2 regions of the Streptomyces sp. NPDC045695 genome follow, and region 1 is predicted to be linked to the other one. Evidence: predicted binding sites of a transcription regulator. Region 1 holds the regulator's gene; the other holds the start of a gene.
What was found. The regulator HrcA, encoded in region 1, represses chaperone genes, less so after heat shock. The targets are predictions, from matches to a motif close to TTNGCACTCNGNNNNNCNGAGTGCNAA.

Region 1 (9,331 bases):
CGGTGAGCGTGTCCTTCGGGTGGAAGCCCTCCTCGAAGACGGTCGACGGCGGACGGCTGTCGGCCCGGTAGAGCTGGTTGCAGTTGGTGCGCCAGGCGGGGGCCGGGGTGATGCGGTCCAGGTCGGCCCGCTGGTCGGCGGCGGCGAAGAGGTGGTCCTCGACGAGCGGGCAGGAGTTCGCCGGAGCGGCGTGCGGGGCGGCCGCGGGGGCCGCGTTGGCGGAGGCGGACGGGAGGAGCGCGGCGGCGAGCGCGGCGGCGACGGCGAAGCGCCGCCACAAGGCAGAGGTGATCATGATCAGCACCCTTGCCCCGCGTGGTCGGCAGTACACGCACTGTCACCCGAAGGTGAGTGTGTGCCGGCCCTGCCTTGACGCCCCGCCCCACCAGACTTTCCCTAGGGAGCCGTCACGAAGTCGATGAGCTCCTCGACACGGCCCAGCAGGGTCGGCTCCAGATCGCGGTACGAGGTCACCCGGGACAGGATGTGCTGCCAGGCGGCCCCGGTGTTCTGCGGCCAGCCCAGGGCCCGGCAGACGCCCGTCTTCCAGTCCTGGCCGCGCGGGACCACCGGCCATGCCGCGATCCCCAGCGCGGACGGCTTCACGGCCTGCCAGACGTCCACGTACGGGTGGCCCACGACCAGCACGTCCGGCGAGGTCACCGACGCCGCGATGCGGGACTCCTTCGAGCCCGGCACCAAGTGGTCCACCAGGACCCCCAGGCGGGCGTCGGGGGCCGGGGCGAACTCCGCCACGACGGCCGGGAGGTCGTCGACGCCCTCCAGGTACTCCACCACGACGCCCTCGATGCGCAGATCGTCACCCCAGACCCGCTCCACGAGCTCCGCGTCGTGCCGGCCCTCGACGTAGATCCGGCCCGCCCGGGCCACCCGGGCCCGCGCGCCCGGCACGGCGATCGACCCGGACGCCGTACGGGAGGGCGCGGACGGGCCCCGGGAGGGGCGGACCAGGGTGACGACGGCGCCCTCCAGCAGGAAACCCCGCGGCTCCATCGGGAACACCCGCCGTTTGCCGAAGCGGTCCTCCAGGGTCACCGTCCCCGCCTCGCAGGCCACCACCGCGCCGCAGAAGTCCGTACCCGCCACCTCGACCACCAGGTCGGGTTCGGCCGGCACCTGCGGCACGGCCGCGGGTCGCTTCCACTGCGGGGTCAGGTCGGGGGAGTACTCGCGCATCCGGCCGACACTAGGAGAGCCGCGGGCGTCATGCCCCCGACACGCCGAAACGGGCGGCCAGTGTGGCGCGTTGCGCACGCACGAAGTCCGCCCCGACCACCGCACCGTGACCCGGCACGTACAGCGCGTCGTCCCCGCCCAGCGACAGCAGCCGGTCCAGGGCGGCGGGCCACTGCCCGGGCACCGCGTCCGGGCCCGCCAAGGGCTCGCCCGACTCCTCCACCAGGTCCCCGCAGAACACCACCTCGCGCTGGCCCGGCACGAAGACCGCCAGGTCGTGACCGGTGTGCCCGGGCCCCACATTGGCCAGCAGCACCTGCACCCCGCCCAGCTCCAGCGTCCACTCGCCCGACACCGGATGCCCGGGCGCCACCAGCAGGTCCACCGCCTCGGCGGCCTCCGCCGGCGCCAGCCCGTGGCGCACCGCGTCCGCTCGCAGCTCGTCGCGGCCGGACGACAGCAGCGCGGCCAGTCCGACCGCCCCGAACACCTCGGCCCCGGAGAAGGCCGCCGCGCCCAGGACGTGATCGAAATGACCGTGCGTGAATGCGATATGGGTCACGCGCCGACCCGTCAGGCGCTCGGCCTCGGCCCGCACCTGCGCGCCCTCCCGCACGCACGAACCGGGATCCACGAGGAGCACCGAATCGTCCCCCACCACCAGTCCCACCGTGCAGTCCCACACCGGGAGCCGTCGCCGGCCGGCCCGTCCGGTCAGCCGTTCCCAGCCCGCCTCTTCCCAATGCACGTCCATACGGCGACGCTACCTGGCGGGCCTCCCTTGCCAGGGGCTCACCGCCCGGCCGTACACTGAGCGGGGGATGTCTGGCACTCGAACGCCCAGAGTGCCAACGACCACGGCAGTAACGACCACGGCCGTACACGGCAACGGACCACAGCTGGAGGTGTGCGCATGCTCAGCGAACGCAGACTCGAAGTGCTGCGCGCCATCGTCCAGGACTACGTCGGGACGGAGGAGCCGGTCGGCTCCAAGGCGCTCACCGAGCGGCACCGGCTCGGAGTCTCGCCCGCCACCGTGCGCAACGACATGGCCGTGCTGGAGGAGGAGGGCTACATCGCCCAGCCCCACACCAGCGCCGGCCGGATCCCCACCGACAAGGGCTACCGCCTCTTCGTCGACCGGCTGGCGGGGGTCAAGCCGCTGTCGACGCCCGAGCGGCGGGCCATCCAGAACTTTCTCGACGGCGCGGTCGACCTCGACGACGTCGTCGGGCGTACGGTGCGGCTGCTCGCGCAGCTCACCCGTCAGGTCGCGGTCGTCCAGTACCCCAGCCTGACCCGGTCGACCGTCCGGCACGTGGAGCTGCTCTCGCTGGCTCCCGCGCGCCTGATGCTCGTACTGATCACGGACACCGGCCGCGTCGAACAGCGGCTGATCGACTGCGCGAGCCCCTTCAGCGAGACCTCGCTGGCCGACCTGCGCGCCCGGCTCAACAGCCGCGTCGTCGGCCGGCGCTTCACCGATGTGCCCCCACTCGTCCAGGACCTCCCCGAATCCTTCGAGGCCGAGGACCGCGGCACCGTCTCCACGGTGCTGTCGACCCTCCTCGAAACCCTGGTCGAGGAAGCGGAGGAGCGGCTGATGATCGGCGGTACCGCCAATCTCACCCGCTTCGGACACGATTTTCCCCTGACGATCAGGCCGGTGCTCGAAGCGCTGGAGGAGCAGGTCGTGCTCCTCAAGCTGCTGGGCGAGGCCAACGAGTCGGGAATGGCCGTACGGATCGGGCATGAGAACGCCTACGAGGGACTGAACTCCACGTCGGTCGTCTCGGTCGGTTACGGTTCGGGCGGCGAAACAGTCGCCAAACTCGGCGTGGTCGGACCGACCCGCATGGACTACCCCGGAACGATGGGAGCGGTACGCGCAGTGGCACGTTACGTCGGACAGATCCTGGCGGAGTCGTAAGTGGCCACGGACTACTACGCCGTTCTCGGCGTGCGCCGCGACGCATCGCAGGACGAGATCAAGAAGGCCTTCCGGCGCCTCGCGCGTGAACTCCACCCGGATGTGAATCCGGACCCGAAGACGCAGGAGCGCTTCAAGGAGATCAACGCGGCCTACGAGGTGCTCTCGGACGCCCAGAAGAAGCAGGTCTACGACCTCGGCGGCGACCCGCTGTCCGCCTCCGGCGGTGGCGGCGGCGCGGGCGGTTTCGGGGCGGGTGGCTTCGGCAACTTCTCCGACATCATGGACGCCTTCTTCGGCCAGTCCTCGCAGCGCGGCCCGCGCTCGCGGACCCGGCGCGGCCAGGACGCCATGATCCGCCTCGACCTGGAACTGGACGAGGCGGCCTTCGGGACCACCAAGGACATCCAGGTCGACACGGCCATCGTCTGCACCACCTGCTCCGGCGAGGGCGCGGCCCCCGGTACCTCGGCGCAGACCTGCGACATGTGCCGCGGCCGCGGCGAGGTCTCGCAGGTCACCCGGTCCTTCCTGGGCCAGGTCATGACCTCGCGCCCCTGCCCGCAGTGCCAGGGCTTCGGCACCGTGGTCCCGACCCCGTGCCCCGAGTGCGCGGGCGACGGCCGGGTCCGCTCCCGCCGCAGCCTCACGGTCAAGATCCCGGCCGGTGTCGAGAACGGCACCCGCATCCAGCTCGCGGGTGAGGGCGAGGTCGGCCCCGGCGGCGGCCCCGCCGGCGACCTGTACGTGGAGATCCACGAGCTGCCGCACCCGACGTTCCAGCGGCGCGGGGACGACCTGCACTGCACGGTGACCATCCCGATGACGGCGGCCGCGTTGGGCACCAAGTGCCCGCTGGAGACGCTGGACGGGCTGGAGGAGATCGACATCCGGCCCGGCACCCAGTCCGGCCAGGCGATCCCGCTGCACGGGCGCGGCGTGACCCACCTGCGCGGGGGCGGGCGCGGTGACCTGATCGTCCACGTCGAGGTCACCACCCCGAGCAAGCTGGACGCCCAGCAGGAGGACCTGCTGCGCCAGCTGGCGAAGCTCCGCGGCGAGGAGCGGCCCACCGGCCAGTTCGCGCCGGGTCAGCAGGGGCTGTTCAGCCGCCTGAAGGACGCGTTCAACGGCCGCTGACCGGCCCTTGAGCACCGCCACGAGCCCGGCCCGGGGATTCCCCGGGCCGGGCTCGCCGCATCGGGCCGGAGCCGGCCGGATGCGGACCGGACGAGGACCGGACGAGGACCGGACGAGGACCGGAGGGCGGTCGTCCGTCACCTCGGGAAGCGGACTATGCCAGGCGAATGCCGTGATTCGGCCCGCTGAGCGGGACATGGCACGATGCAGTCCATGTCCATGTCCACGGCACCGAACGGTCTCTCCCCCCACCCGATCGTGCAGGCTCCCATGGCGGGCGGCGGCTCGGGACCGCAGCTGGCCGCGGCCGTGTGCGAGGCGGGCGGACTGGGCTTCCTGGCCGGTGGCTACAAGACCGCCGACGGGATGTACCAGGAGATCAAGCAGCTGCGGGCGCTGACCCGGCGCCGCTTCGGCGTCAACCTCTTCATGCCGCAGACCGGTTACGTGGACCCGGCCGCCGTCGAGGCGTACCGCGGGCAGCTGGCGGGGGAGGCGAGCTGGTACGGGATCTCCCTCGCCGACGAGGAGATCATCGGCACCAGCGACGACGGCTACGACGCCAAGCTCGCCATCCTCCTCGAAGACCCGGTCCCGGTCGTCTCCTTCACCTTCGGCTGTCCCCCCTCCGCGACCCTCGCCGCCCTGCGCAAGGCCGGTACGTACACGGTCGTCACGGTGACCTCCGACGACGAGGCCCGTACCGCCCAGCAGGCGGGCGCCGACGCCGTCTGCGTCCAGGGCGTCGAGGCCGGCGGCCACCAGGGCACCCACCGGGACGACCCGCAGGCGGACGGCACGGCCGCCGTGGGGCTCCTCGCGCTGGTGGCGCAGGTACGGGAGGCCGTGGCCCTCCCGATCATCGCCGCGGGCGGCCTGATGCGGGGCGCGCAGATCGCGGCGCTGCTGGCGGCCGGTGCGGAGGCGGCGCAGCTCGGGACGGCCTTCCTGGCCTGCCCGGAGTCGGGCGCCGCCCCGGAGCACAAGAAGGCGCTGACGGATCCGCTGTTCGTCCGCACCGAGCTGACCCGGGCCTTCTCCGGACGGCCGGGGCGGGGGCTGGTGAACCGCTTCATGCGCGAGCACGGGCCGTACGCCCCGGCCGCGTACCCACAGGTCCACCACCTGACCTCGGGGCTGCGCAAGGCGGCCGCCGCGGCCGGGGACGCGCAGGGCATGGCCCTGTGGGCGGGCCAGGGCCACCGGCTGGCGCGGGCGCTGCCGGCCGGGGAGCTGGTGGAGGTGCTGGCGGCCGAACTGGCCGAGGCACAGAGCACGTTGAAGACCAGACAGATGAGGAGTGCGTCATGACGGCCCCGGTGTTCGTGGTCGAGGAGGTCCCGGCGGGACCGGAGTTCGTCCTGGACGGTCCGGAGGGCCGGCACGCGGTGTCCGTGAAACGGCTGAACCCGGGCGAGGCGGTGGTCCTCACGGACGGTCGCGGCGGCTGGGCCGAGGCCGTCGTCAAGGCCGCGGAGGGCAAGGACCGGCTCGTCGTGGCCGTCTCCTCGGCCGGACAGGAACCGGAGCCGCCGGTCCGCATCACGGTGGTCCAGGCCCTGCCCAAGGGGGACCGGGGCGAGCTGGCCGTCGAGACGATGACCGAGACGGGCGTGGACGCGATCGTGCCCTGGCAGGCGTCGCGCTGCATCACGCAGTGGCGCGGCGACCGGGGTGCCAAGTCCCTGGCGAAGTGGCGGGCCACGGCCCGGGAGGCGGGCAAGCAGTCCCGCCGGGTGCGTTTTCCGGAGGTGGCCGAGGCTATGTCCACCAAGCAGGTGGCGGCGCTGCTGGCCGGCGCCGACCTGGCGATGGTGCTCCACGAGGACCGCGACACCCCCTCCGGGGCCCTGGCCACGGCCGAGCTCCCGCAGAGCGGCTCCGTGGTGCTCGTGGTCGGTCCGGAGGGCGGGGTCTCCCCGGAGGAACTGGCCGTCTTCGCCGAGGCGGGCGCCCGCCCCTACCGCCTGGGCCGCTCCGTCCTGCGCACCTCCACGGCCGGAACGGCCGCCACCGCCGTGCTCCTGGCCCGCACGGGCCGCTGGTCCTGACCCGCTGGGTCTGAAGGGGACGCCCGCGGCAGCGCCCCGCTGGATACGATGCCCGAACCGATCAACGTCACGGAAGGCGAAGCAATGGCCGGGGAACCGCAGGCCGACTGCCTGTTCTGCAAGATCGTCGAGGGGCACGTCCCCGCGGACGTGGTCCGGGAGAGCGAGACCACGATCGCCTTCCGGGACATCAACCCGCAGGCGCCCACGCACGTGCTCGTCATCCCCAAGGCGCACTACCCCGACGCGGCCTCCCTGGCCGCCGCCGAGCCGGGCGTCGTCGCCGACATACTGACCGAGGCCGGGCGGATCGCCGCCGACGAGAAGATCGACGACCACGGCTACCGGGTCATCTTCAACACCGGCGCCGGCGCCGGCCAGACCGTCTTCCACGCGCACCTGCACGTCCTCGGCGGCCGCGGCCTCCAGTGGCCCCCCGGCTAGACGGACGTGTCCGTACGCGAGTTCGTGGTCCTGGGCACCGCGAGTCAGGTGCCCACCCGCCACCGCAACCACAACGGCTACCTCCTGCGCTGGGACGGCGAGGGCATCCTCTTCGACCCGGGCGAGGGCACCCAGCGCCAGATGCTGCGCGCCGGGGTGGCCGCGCACGACATCAACCGGATCTGCATCACCCACTTCCACGGTGACCACAGCCTCGGCCTCGCCGGGGTGATCCAGCGGATCAACCTCGACCAGGTCCCGCACCCCGTCACCGCGCACTACCCCGCCTCCGGGCAGAAGTTCTTCGACCGGCTGCGGTACGCCACGGCCTACCGGGAGACCGTGCCGCTGCGCGAGGAACCGGTGGCCCGGGACGGGGCGCTGGCGCAGGGGACCTCGTACGTCCTGGAGGCCCGGCTGCTCTCGCACCCGGTGGAGTCCTTCGGCTACCGGATCACCGAGCCCGACGGGCGGCGCGTGGTGCCCGAGCTGCTCGCCCGGCACGGGATCAAGGGGCCGGACGTGGGCCGGATCCAGCGCGAGGGCCGGCTGGGCGAGGTCACCCTCGACGAGGTGAGCGAGCCGAGGCCCGGACAGCGGTTCGCGTTCGTCATGGACACCCGGCTGTGCCCCGGCGTGGACGCACTCGCCGAGGGCTGCGACATGCTGGTGATCGAGTCGACCTTCCTCGACGAGGACGAGCGGCTCGCCACCGACCACGGCCACCTCACCGCGGGGCAGGCGGGGCGCGTGGCGCGGGACGCGGGGGTGCGCCACCTCGTGCTGACGCACTTCTCGCAGCGCTACACCGACCCGGCGGAGTTCGAGCGCCAGGCCCGCGCGGCGGGATACGAGGGCGAGCTCACGGTGGCCGCGGACCTGGTGCGCGTGCCGCTCCCGAAGCGGGGCTGAGGCCGGGCGGCGCCGCCGCCGGGGCGCCGCCCCCGGCGGGCCCGGTCCCCGGCACGCCGACGGCTGGACCGATGGATGATCTGGGCCACACTGGGTTTGGTCCTGTCGCGCGTGGGCAGGGCTGCCAGCTTTCCGCCGGAAACCCATCGGGGAGTAGACGTGACCAGTAGGGACTACGACAGCCGCTCAGCCCCGGTGGACCCGCTCGGTCCGCTGCGCGATCCCCAGGAACCGGGCTGCGACGTCTTCCTGACCGGCACGGTCTTCCTCGACATCATCTTCACGGGCCTGGACTCCGCGCCGGTACGCGGTACGGAGTCCTGGGCGCGCGGCATGGGCTCCAGCCCCGGCGGCGTCGCCAACATGGCCACCGCCCTGGCCCGGCTGGGCCTGCGCACCTCGCTGGCCGCGGCCTTCGGGGACGACCACTACGGCGAGTACTGCTGGGACGCCCTCGAACAGGGCGAGGGCATCGATCTGTCCATGTCGCGGACCATCCCCGGCTGGCACAGCCCCGTCACGGTCTCCATGGCCTACGAGGGCGAGCGCACGATGGTCTCGCACGGCCACGAGGCCCCGCCCCCGGCGGGCCCCGGCCCCTTCCCCCAGTGCCCGCCCAGAGCCCGTGCGGCCGTGGCCTCGCTGGGGCCCGGCCGCGGCGAGGAGTGGATCGGTGCGGCCGCCCGGCGCGGCTCGCGCGTCTTCGCCGACGTGGGCTGGGACGAGAGCGGGCGGTGGGACCTGGGGGCCCTGGCCGACCTGGAGCACTGTGAGGCCTTCCTGCCGAACGCGGGCGAGGCCATGCGCTACACGCGGACCGACTGCCCGCGGGCGGCGGCCCGGGCGCTGGCGCGCAAGGTGCCGATCGCGGTGGTGACCATGGGCGCCGAGGGCTCGTACGCGGTGGACGGGCGGACGGGGGAGACGGCGGAGGTCCCGGGGATCATCGTGGACGAGCTGGACCCGACGGGCGCGGGGGACGTGTACGTGGCGGGCTTCGTCACCGGCACCCTGGCGGGCTGGCCGCTGGCGGACCGGCTGGCCTTCGCCGGGCTGACGGCGGCCCTGTCGGTCCAGGAGTTCGGCGGCTCCCTGTCGGCCCCCGGCTGGCCCGAGGTGGCCCACTGGTGGCGGGCCGCCCCCGACGCGCTGCACGGCCGGTACGGCTTCCTGGACGACCTGATCCCGCCGGGCTCGACCCCGGCCGCACGCCGCCGGGCGGTGCCGACGATCGGATTCCGGCACTCTGCGTGACCCCTGGTTCCACGGAGCCGAAAACCTCTCGGGGAAGCGGCTGCGGAGACGTAGGCTTGGTACTCCGGAGGTCGTCGAACGGCGCGGCCCCTCAGCGGGAGGTATGTGCAGGCCACAGTGCCGGCCCATGACTCAGACACCGACAGCCCACATTCGCCCCCAGCGCCCCGAGGGCGAGGGGGGACGCCCAGCGCCGGGGCAGGCGCGAGCCCACTTCACCGTGCCGGCCAGGCACCCGATGGTGACCGTGCTCGGTTCGGGTGACGCCCTGTTGCGCGTGATCGAGAAGGCCTTTCCGAAGGCCGACATCCATGTTCGGGGCAATCAGGTCAGCGCGATCGGTGCGGCGACGGAAGTCGCCCTGATCCAGCGCCTGTTCGACGAGATGATGCTGGTGCTCCGC
Region 2 (9,331 bases), on a different contig from region 1:
ACCCCGCCAAGATCACCCGTACGGCCCGCCCCCACTTCAGCGGGCGCACAGCCGGTGCGCTTCCAGTGCCCCGCCACACCCCCGGACGTCGTTGACCGGCCCGGCCGCACGTGGTCGCCTCACCCCATGCGCAATCGACCGAGCTGGGCCCTGCCGACGGCCGTCGCCGCCGCCGCACTGGCCGCCGTAGCCGCCCTGCCCGCCCACGCCTCCACCACCCCGCCCGCTCCCGCCCCTCAGGCGGCCCCGGCCGCCGACTGGCCGACGTACATCGTGGCCGTGCGCCCCGGTCTCGACCCGGCCGTCGTCGCGCAGGCGTACGGGCTCACCCCGATCCACGTCTACCGCAGCGCGATGAACGGCTTCGCGGCCCGCCTCTCCCCCGAGCAGGCCGAGGCCCTGCGGGGGGCCGCACTCGTGGAGTCGGTCGAGGAGGACGGCACCGCGTCCTCCTTCGGCGCAGCCGTCTAGCCGACCATCCGGCGGGGCGCTCTCAACTCCCCCGGTGTTGCGGCGCGCCCCGTCGTGTGGTGATCGGGTGAAGTGGTCGGCTCACCCGCCGAGGGGACTTCGCCCGCGGTCGGACGGACGACCTAGACGCCACCCTGGCCCCGCGCTGCTTCGATGAAGGCGCGGATCAGGTCCGGCGACTTCACCCCGCGCTCCCGCTCCACCCCGCTGGACACGTCCACGCCCCACGCGCCGGTGACCTCGACGGCCCGGCGCACGTTCCCCGGGTTCAGACCGCCCGCCAGCAGCCAGCGCCCCTCGGGCGCGGTGAAGTCCGCCGAGCCCCAGTTCCACGGCGTGCCGGAGCCGGGGTCGGGGGCGTCGAGCAGCAGCAGGTCCTCGCCGTACTCGCCGCAGCGCTCCACGCGCTCGGCGGTGGCCCGCAGCAGGGTCCGGCCGCCGGCGCGCAGCGCCGCGAAGTCCTCCGGGCCCTCCTCGCCGTGCAGCTGCACGCCCCGTACGCCGCTGTCCTCGGTGAACCGGCGCACCTCGTCCACCGGCTGCCCCCGGAACACCCCGACGGTCAGCACCCCGTCCGGCACCCGCCGGGCGAGGTCCCGCGCGGTCGCGGCGTCGACCGTACGGGGGCTGCCGGGCGCGAAGACGAACCCCACCGCATCGGCTCCGGCCGCCACGGCCACGTCGACGTCGTGCGCGGTCCGCAGCCCACAGATCTTGACGAACAGATCGCTCATGTCCCCAGTCAATCAAAACCGCTCGATGGGTGGTGATCCGTCTCGGCACCCGGGCGGGGCCATCCACACGCCGCTAGCCTGGAACGGAGCCCACGCCCAGTGCACGGCACACCACGCGGAGGACGACGGTGACCACACCCATAGAGCAGGCGGCACCACCGACGTTCGAGACACTCCTGCGCACGGTCGCGGAGCTGAACACGCCAGACGGCTTCAAGGCCGAGCTCATCCGGGGGAAGATCGTCGTGTCGCCGTTTTCGCAACTGCGCTATTCCCGCCGCATGCGAATGCTGCGCGAGCAGCTCCAGGCTCACGTCCCGAAGGGGCACTTCGCGGACACCTCGCCCTTCCTCTTCCGATTCGCAGCGTCGGAGCGCGGCTACGGGCCGGACCTGTACGTCGCGGACGAGGCGGCGTTCGAAGAGGACGGGCTGTACGCGGACGGAGCGGCGCTGTCGCTGGTCGGCGAGTTCACGTCCGTCTCCACCAAGGACGTCGACTGGAACGAGAAGCTGGAGGTGTACGGCCGGCTCGTGCCGGTCTACCTGGTCGTGGACATGCAGGACTCGGAGATCACCTGCTTCTGGGACCCCTCCCCGCACGGGTACCGGTCCCGCAAGACGGTGTCCTTCGGTGAGCCGCTGCCCGTCCCGGAGCCCTTCGGCTTCGAACTGGACACCACTGGCTTCTAGCGGGCCGGAAAAGGCCCGAGGGCGGCACCCCCTCCGCGAGGAGAGGGTGCCGCCCTCGGTACGAGAACAGCCGATCAACCAGAGGCCGGAGCCAGGGGTCGATCAGAAGTCCATGTCACCGCCCGGCATGCCGCCCGGGGCGCCGGCGCCGGCCTTCTCGGGCTTGTCGGCGATGACGGCCTCGGTGGTGAGGAAGAGGGCCGCGATGGACGCCGCGTTCTGCAGGGCGGAACGCGTGACCTTCGCCGGGTCGATGATGCCCTCGGCGATCATGTCGACGTACTCGCCGGTCGCGGCGTTCAGGCCCCAGCCCACGGTGAGGTTGCGGACCTTCTCCACGACGACGCCACCCTCGAGACCACCGTTGACGGCGATCTGCTTGAGCGGGGCCTCCAGGGCGAGCTTCACGGCGTTGGCGCCGGTCGCCTCGTCACCCGACAGGTCGAGCTTCTCGAAGACCGAGGAAGCCTGGAGCAGGGCCACGCCACCACCGGCGACGATGCCCTCCTCGACGGCCGCCTTCGCGTTGCGAACGGCGTCCTCGATGCGGTGCTTGCGCTCCTTGAGCTCGACCTCGGTCGCGGCACCGGCCTTGATGACGGCCACGCCGCCGGCCAGCTTCGCGAGGCGCTCCTGGAGCTTCTCACGGTCGTAGTCCGAGTCCGAGTTCTCGATCTCGGCGCGGATCTGGTTCACGCGACCGGCGACCTGGTCGCTGTCACCGGCACCGTCGACGATGGTGGTCTCGTCCTTGGTGATGACGACCTTGCGGGCGCGGCCGAGCAGGTCGAGACCGGCGTTCTCCAGCTTGAGGCCGACCTCCTCGGAGATGACGGTGCCGCCCGTAAGGATGGCGATGTCACCGAGCATGGCCTTGCGGCGGTCGCCGAAGCCCGGGGCCTTGACGGCGACGGACTTGAAGGTGCCACGGATCTTGTTGACGACCAGGGTCGACAGGGCCTCGCCCTCGACGTCCTCGGCGATGATCAGCAGCGGCTTGCCGGACTGCATGACCTTCTCCAGGAGCGGCAGCAGGTCCTTGACCGAGCCGATCTTGGAGTTGACGATCAGGATGTACGGGTCGTCCAGGGACGCCTCCATACGCTCCATGTCGGTGGCGAAGTACGCCGAGATGTAGCCCTTGTCGAAGCGCATACCCTCGGTGAGCTCCAGCTCCAGACCGAAGGTCTGGGACTCCTCGACGGTGATGACGCCTTCCTTGCCGACCTTGTCCATGGCTTCGGCGATGAGCTCGCCGATCTGGGTGTCGGCGGCGGAGATGGAGGCCGTCGAAGCGATCTGCTCCTTGGTCTCGACATCCTTGGCCTGGGCGAGCAGGGCGGCGGAGACGGCCTCGACGGCCTTCTCGATACCACGCTTGAGGGCCATCGGGTTGGCGCCGGCGGCCACGTTGCGCAGGCCCTCGCGGACGAGTGCCTGGGCGAGCACGGTGGCGGTGGTCGTACCGTCGCCGGCGACGTCGTCCGTCTTCTTGGCGACTTCCTTGACCAGCTCGGCGCCGATCTTCTCGTACGGGTCCTCGAGCTCGATCTCCTTGGCGATGGAGACACCATCGTTGGTGATCGTGGGGGCGCCCCACTTCTTCTCAAGGACGACGTTGCGACCCTTGGGGCCAAGGGTGACCTTGACGGCGTCGGCGAGCTGGTTCATCCCACGCTCGAGACCGCGGCGGGCCTCCTCGTCGAACGCAATGATCTTGGCCATCTGAAGTGGTCCTCCCGGACAGCGGTGGATTGCTCCCGGACCGCGCCCGCGCCCGCGACGGACGGCCTGCGTGCCCGGCGGTTCCTTCCCGCCGGACCCTGCGGGCCTCACCGACCCGGTCCTCGTTTTAAGCACTCTCACCGGGAGAGTGCTAACGCCAATGATTAGCACTCGACCCCTCCGAGTGCAAGCGGCTTGGGCCAACACCCCGGTGTCGACCGCGCCGCACCCCCGTCCGCCCCGGGCACGCGCACGAGGGGCCCACATCCCGTGTCCAGGATGTGGGCCCCTCGTAGGTCTTTGGTCGTTCGTCTTGGTCGATCGCTTCAGGACTAGCCGAGCGCGAGCTTGACCATGTCCGCCTGCGGACCCTTCTGGCCCTGCGAGATCTCGAACTCGACCCGCTGACCCTCTTCAAGGGTGCGGTACCCGTCCATCTGGATGGCGCTGTAGTGGACGAACACATCCGCACCACCGTCGACCGCGATGAAGCCGTAGCCCTTCTCCGCGTTGAACCACTTGACGGTGCCCTGAGCCATGCCTAACTCCCCTATTACTGGCCCTTGCGCGGGAACGCACTTCGCGCTCCCGGGTCAGAACTTGCGCCGGAACGCGTCGACCGAGGCTGAATGTATCTGCGCGAGTGCTGTGTGCAACAGGTCAATCCGACGAGAATTCTGGGCACCGAGAAACATTGAAATAGAGTGAAAATCCGGCATCTTCCAGGGCAACTCGGGCCCGACATGTCTCGCCAAAGCCCCATACCGCGCTTGCACATTGGCCCGATGTCGACCCTCACGCGGCCCGTTCATATGCGGCGGGCAAGAACCGCGGAGGGGACTTCCCCAACTCTACCGCGCCCAATCAAGCAGAATTGCCCCCTCCGCTTTTAGCGGAGGGGGCAATTACGTTTTTTCGCGTTCCCGTCGGGTCCCCGTCGGGTCCCCGTCGAATTCCGCTGAGTTCAGCAGCCGCCGGCCACGGCGGGGATGATCGAGACACCGGCGCCGTCCGGCGTCACCGCCTCCAGCCCGCCCTCGAAACGCACGTCGTCGTCGTTGACGTAGACGTTCACGAAACGGCGCAGCTTGCCCTGGTCGTCCAGGACGCGCGCGGCGATGCCCGGGTGGTTCTTCTCCAGGGACTCGATGACCTCGGCGAGGTTCGCGCCCTCGGCCGGGACCTCGGCCTTGCCGCCGGTGTAGGTGCGCAGGATGGTGGGGATGCGGACGTTGACGCTCATGGCGCTACTGCCTTTCCGGTAGAGCAGGGGGTTGGTCAGGTCACGCCAGGCCGGCGGCGCGGAAGGCGTCCAGGCTCGGGCGGATGGTGGCGGTCTGCCCGCTGTCCGCGGCCACCGCCTCCAGGGTCTTGAGGCCGTCACCGGTGTTGAGGATGACGGTGGTCAGCTCCGGGTCGAGCTGCCCGTTCTCGATGAGCTTCTTCGTCACGCCGACGGTCACGCCGCCCGCGGTCTCGGCGAAGATGCCCTCGGTCTGGGCGAGGATCTTGATGGCCTCGACGACCTGCTCGTCGTTGACGTCCTCGACGAAACCGCCGGTGCGCCGCGCGATGTCCAGGACGTACGGGCCGTCCGCCGGGTTGCCGATGGCCAGCGACTTGGCGATCGTGTTCGGCTTCTGCGGGCGGACCACGTCGTGACCGGCCTTGAAGGCGGTCGACACCGGGGAGCAGCCCTCGGCCTGGGCACCGAAGATCTTGTACGGCTTGTCCTCGACGAGGCCGAGCTTGATCAGCTCCTGCAGGCCCTTGTCGATCTTCGTCAGCTGCGAGCCGGACGCGATCGGGATCACGATCTGGTCGGGCAGCCGCCAGCCGAGCTGCTCGCAGATCTCGTACGCCAGGGTCTTGGAGCCCTCGCCGTAGTACGGGCGCAGGTTGACGTTGACGAAGCCCCAGCCCTCGCCCAGCGGGTCGCCGATGAGCTCGGAGCAGAAGCGGTTGACGTCGTCGTAGTTGCCCTCGATGCCGACCAGGTCGCCGCCGTAGACACCGGCCATGACGACCTTGCCCTGCTCCAGGTCGTGCGGGATGAACACGCAGGAGCGGAAGCCCGCCCGGGCGGCCGCGGCGCCGACGGCGCCGGCCAGGTTGCCCGTGGAGGAGCAGGACAGGGTGGTGAAGCCGAAGGCGCGGGCGGCCTCGACGGCGATGGCGACCACGCGGTCCTTGAAGGAGTGCGTCGGGTTGCCGGAGTCGTCCTTGACGTACAGCTTGCCGGTGACGCCGAGCTCCTTGGCCAGGTTGGCCGCGTCCACGAGCTTGGTGAAGCCCGGGTTCAGGCTCGGCTTGAAGGCCACGTCCGCGGGGACGGGCAGCAGCGGCGCGTACCGCCAGATGTTGTTCGGGCCGGCCTCGATCGCGGCGCGCAGGGCTTCGGGGTCACCGGTGGGAAGGTCGTAGGCGACTTCCAGCGGTCCGAAACACTCGACGCAGGCGAAGACGGGTCCGAGTTCGAAGCGGGTACCGCACTCACGGCACGAGAGGCCGGTGGCAGGTCCGAGATCGACAGAGGTGGCAACAGTCTGTGCAGCCATGATGGCGAGGCCCTTTCTCCTCATCTTCCCCATGGCGCACTTCGCCATGAGACGGAATTGGCACCTTCCCTAGCCGGGGACCTCGCGGGGATGCGTACAACGCATCGCGAGAACCGACTGGAGGGTTGCCGGGGCTTCAACGGGCCGTGTCCCTCTGCCCCTCTGGATGAGCGGTATGGCACCGGCATACGCGCTCTGTGGCGCGCCGGTGCGTTTGTTCGCGGGGACCCCCGGCATGCGGTGGTCCTTCGCGTTGTTCAAGACTGTAACCGAAGGCCCGGGTGGTTGAGACAGCCGTCCGAACCGCGAGATGGATCACAAACTGGTCCATACAGGGGACGAAACAGGGAGTGCCGAGAGTGCTGGAAGAGGTGGAGCGCTGGCTGGCCGACCGCTCCTGGTCAGCCGCCGACCGACCGCTCGACCAGCTGCTCGACCGGAAACGGGCGACAGGCAGCACGGTCAGCGTGGTGCTGCCCGCGCTCGACGAGGAAGCCACCGTCGGCGCGATCGTCGAGACGATCCGGCGCGAGCTGATCGAGGGACTGCCCGTCCCCCTGGTGGACGAACTGCTGGTCGTCGACTCGGGCTCGCAGGACCGGACCGCGCAGGTCGCGGCGGACGCGGGAGCGCGGGTGGTGCACCGCGACGAGATCCTGCCGAGGATCCCGGCGCTGCACGGCAAGGGCGAGGTGCTGTGGCGCTCGCTGCTGGCCACCAGCGGTGACATCGTCTGCTTCGTCGACGCCGACCTGCGCGACTTCTCGGCCTCCTTCGTCTCGGGGATCGTCGGGCCGCTGCTCACCGAGCCGGACGTGCAGTTCGTCAAGGCGATGTACGACCGCCCGCTGGGCGACGCTCCCGGCCAGGGCGGCAGGGTCACCGAGCTGGTGGCCCGTCCCCTGCTCAACCTCCACTGGCCGCAGCTGGCCGGTTTCGTCCAGCCGCTGGGCGGCGAGTACGCCGTACGCCGCTCCCTGCTGGAGCGGCTGCCGTTCCCCGTCGGGTACGGCGTCGAGCTGGGCCTCCTGGTGGACGCGCTGCACACGGTCGGGCTGGACGCGCTGGCCCAGGTGGACGTGGGCGTACGCCTGCACCGCCATCAGGACGGACAGGCGCTGGGCCGGATGGCCGCGGCGATCTACCGCACGGCCCTGCTGCGGCTCTCGCGCGGGCACCTCGTACGGCCGGAGCTGACGCAGTTCGAGCGGGGGCCGGAGGGCTTCGTGCCGCGGACGTACGCGGTGGACACCGAGGAGCGGCCGCCGATGCTGGGGGTCAAGGAGTACGCGGTGCGGCGCGTGGCGTGACGCAGCGGACGGTTTGAGCGGGCCCGGCCCGGGCTAGGTTCGCGACATGGCTGCATCCCATCAAGTACTCGTCGCCGCGAACCGCGGCCCCCTCTCGTACACCCTCGACACCGACGGCGGCCTCAGCGCCCGGCGCGGCGGGGGCGGCCTCGTCTCCGGGCTCTCGGCGGCCCTCGCGGAGCAGCCGCAGACGCTGTGGATCTGCGCGGCGCTGTCGGAGGCGGACCGGGAGGCGGTCCGCCGGGGGGTGGCCGAGCCGGGCGTCCGGATGCTGGACATCGATCCCACGGTGTACGACGACGCGTACAACGGGATCGCCAATTCGGTGCTGTGGTTCACCCACCACCACCTGTACGACATCCCGCGCGAGCCGGTCTTCGACGCGGCGTTCTGGCGCCGGTGGGAGTCGTACAGGTCCTACAACCGCGCCTTCGCCGAGGCCCTGGCCGAGGAGGCGGCGCCCGAGGCGTGCGTCCTGGTGCAGGACTACCACCTCGCGCTGGTCCCGGGGCAGCTGCGGGAGCTGCGGCCGGACCTGCGGATCGGGCACTTCACGCACACTCCGTGGGCGTCCCCGGAGTTCCTCCACATGCTCCCGTCCGACGTCCGCGTCGAGCTGGCGCGGGGGATGCTCGGCGCGGACGTGGCGGGCTTCCACACGCGGGCGTGGGCGAACGCGTTCGTGGAGGGCACCGGGGCGGGTACGGGGGCCGCGACGGCGCGCGTGGCGGTGTACCCGCTGGGCGTGGACGGCGACGAGCTGCGCGCGCTCGCGCACCGGCCGGAGGTCGACGCGAAGCTGGCGGAGCTGCGCGCGGAGGTCGGCGGCCTGAAGACGATCGTCCGGGTGGACCGGACGGAGCTGTCGAAGAACATCCTGCGGGGCCTGCTGGCCTACCGGGAACTGCTCGCCTCGCACCCCGAATGGCGGGGCCGCGTCGTGCACCTCGCCTCGGCGTACCCCTCACGGCAGGACCTGGCGGTGTACCGGGAGTACACCCAGTCGGTACGGGAGCTGGCGGCGGCCGTGAACGAGGAGTTCGGGACGGCGGACTGGCAGCCGGTGCTGGTGTCGGTGAAGGACGACTTCGCCCGCTCGCTGGCGGCGTACCGGCTGGCGGACGTGGCGCTGGTGAACCCGGTCCGGGACGGGATGAACCTCGTGGCGAAGGAGATCCCGGTGGTGTCGGAGGCGGGCTGCGCGCTGGTCCTGTCGACGGGCGCGGGGGCGTACGAGGAGCTCCGCGAGGACGCGCTGACGGTGAACCCGTACGACGTGACGGCGACGGCGGAGGCGCTGCACGCGGCGCTGGCCATGCCGGAGGCGGAGCGTGCGGAACGCACGAAGCGCCTGGCCGCAGCCGCGACGGCCCTCCCCCCGTCGGCCTGGTTCACCACCCAGCTGACGGACCTCCGAGCCTGACGCCCAGCCCCGCAGGGGCACCTGCAGCTGCGCCGGGCCACCCCAGCCCCGCAGGGACACATCCAGTTGCGCTGGGCCAAACCCCGCCCCGCAGGGCCAAACCCAGCCCCGCCGGCGTTTGAGGCGCGGGGGTTCGGAGGCAGCGCCCCCGACGGCGGCGCCGCACATCCAGCCCCGCCGGCGTTTGAGGCGCGGGGGCTCGGGGGCAGCGCCCCCGACCACGGCGCCGAGGTGGGCAACGGACGTGCAGGTCCGCTTCCTGGGGCGCCGCCCCAGACCTCGCGCCTCAAACGCCGGCGAGGCTGAATTAGTGCGGCTCAAACGCCCGCGAGGCGGAGATGGCCGGCACGGCGAGATGGCGGCCTCAAACCCCCGCGAGGCTGAATTAGCGCGGCGCGGTGATCGCCGCGGCCAGGGC

Region 2: groL (chaperonin GroEL) is a predicted target of HrcA. The motif match lies at 3,751-3,777, and genes of this name have one in related genera.

Annotation. Positions count from the first base shown of each region.
Region 1 covers NZ_JBWKJU010000008.1:303,340-312,670, forward strand. The annotation lists gene AC07DU_RS17400 (ADP-ribosyltransferase) at 1-295, opposite strand, end outside; gene AC07DU_RS17405 (DUF3097 domain-containing protein) at 397-1,197, opposite strand; gene AC07DU_RS17410 (MBL fold metallo-hydrolase) at 1,226-1,951, opposite strand; gene hrcA (heat-inducible transcriptional repressor HrcA) at 2,111-3,127, shown strand; gene dnaJ (molecular chaperone DnaJ) at 3,128-4,267, shown strand; gene AC07DU_RS17425 (nitronate monooxygenase) at 4,487-5,578, shown strand; gene AC07DU_RS17430 (16S rRNA (uracil(1498)-N(3))-methyltransferase) at 5,575-6,318, shown strand; gene AC07DU_RS17435 (histidine triad nucleotide-binding protein) at 6,403-6,762, shown strand; gene AC07DU_RS17440 (ribonuclease Z) at 6,769-7,674, shown strand; gene AC07DU_RS17445 (PfkB family carbohydrate kinase) at 7,834-8,928, shown strand; gene AC07DU_RS17450 (PhoH family protein) at 9,056-9,331, shown strand, end outside.
Region 2 covers NZ_JBWKJU010000003.1:419,018-428,348, forward strand. The annotation lists gene AC07DU_RS08240 (protease inhibitor I9 family protein) at 127-471, shown strand; gene AC07DU_RS08245 (phosphoribosylanthranilate isomerase) at 594-1,205, opposite strand; gene AC07DU_RS08250 (Uma2 family endonuclease) at 1,334-1,897, shown strand; gene groL (chaperonin GroEL) at 2,000-3,622, opposite strand; gene AC07DU_RS08260 (cold-shock protein) at 3,955-4,161, opposite strand; gene AC07DU_RS08265 (MoaD/ThiS family protein) at 4,587-4,865, opposite strand; gene thrC (threonine synthase) at 4,906-6,180, opposite strand; SAM riboswitch class I at 6,198-6,353, opposite strand; gene AC07DU_RS08275 (glucosyl-3-phosphoglycerate synthase) at 6,540-7,490, shown strand; gene AC07DU_RS08280 (alpha,alpha-trehalose-phosphate synthase (UDP-forming)) at 7,537-8,913, shown strand; gene otsB (trehalose-phosphatase) at 9,299-9,331, opposite strand, start outside.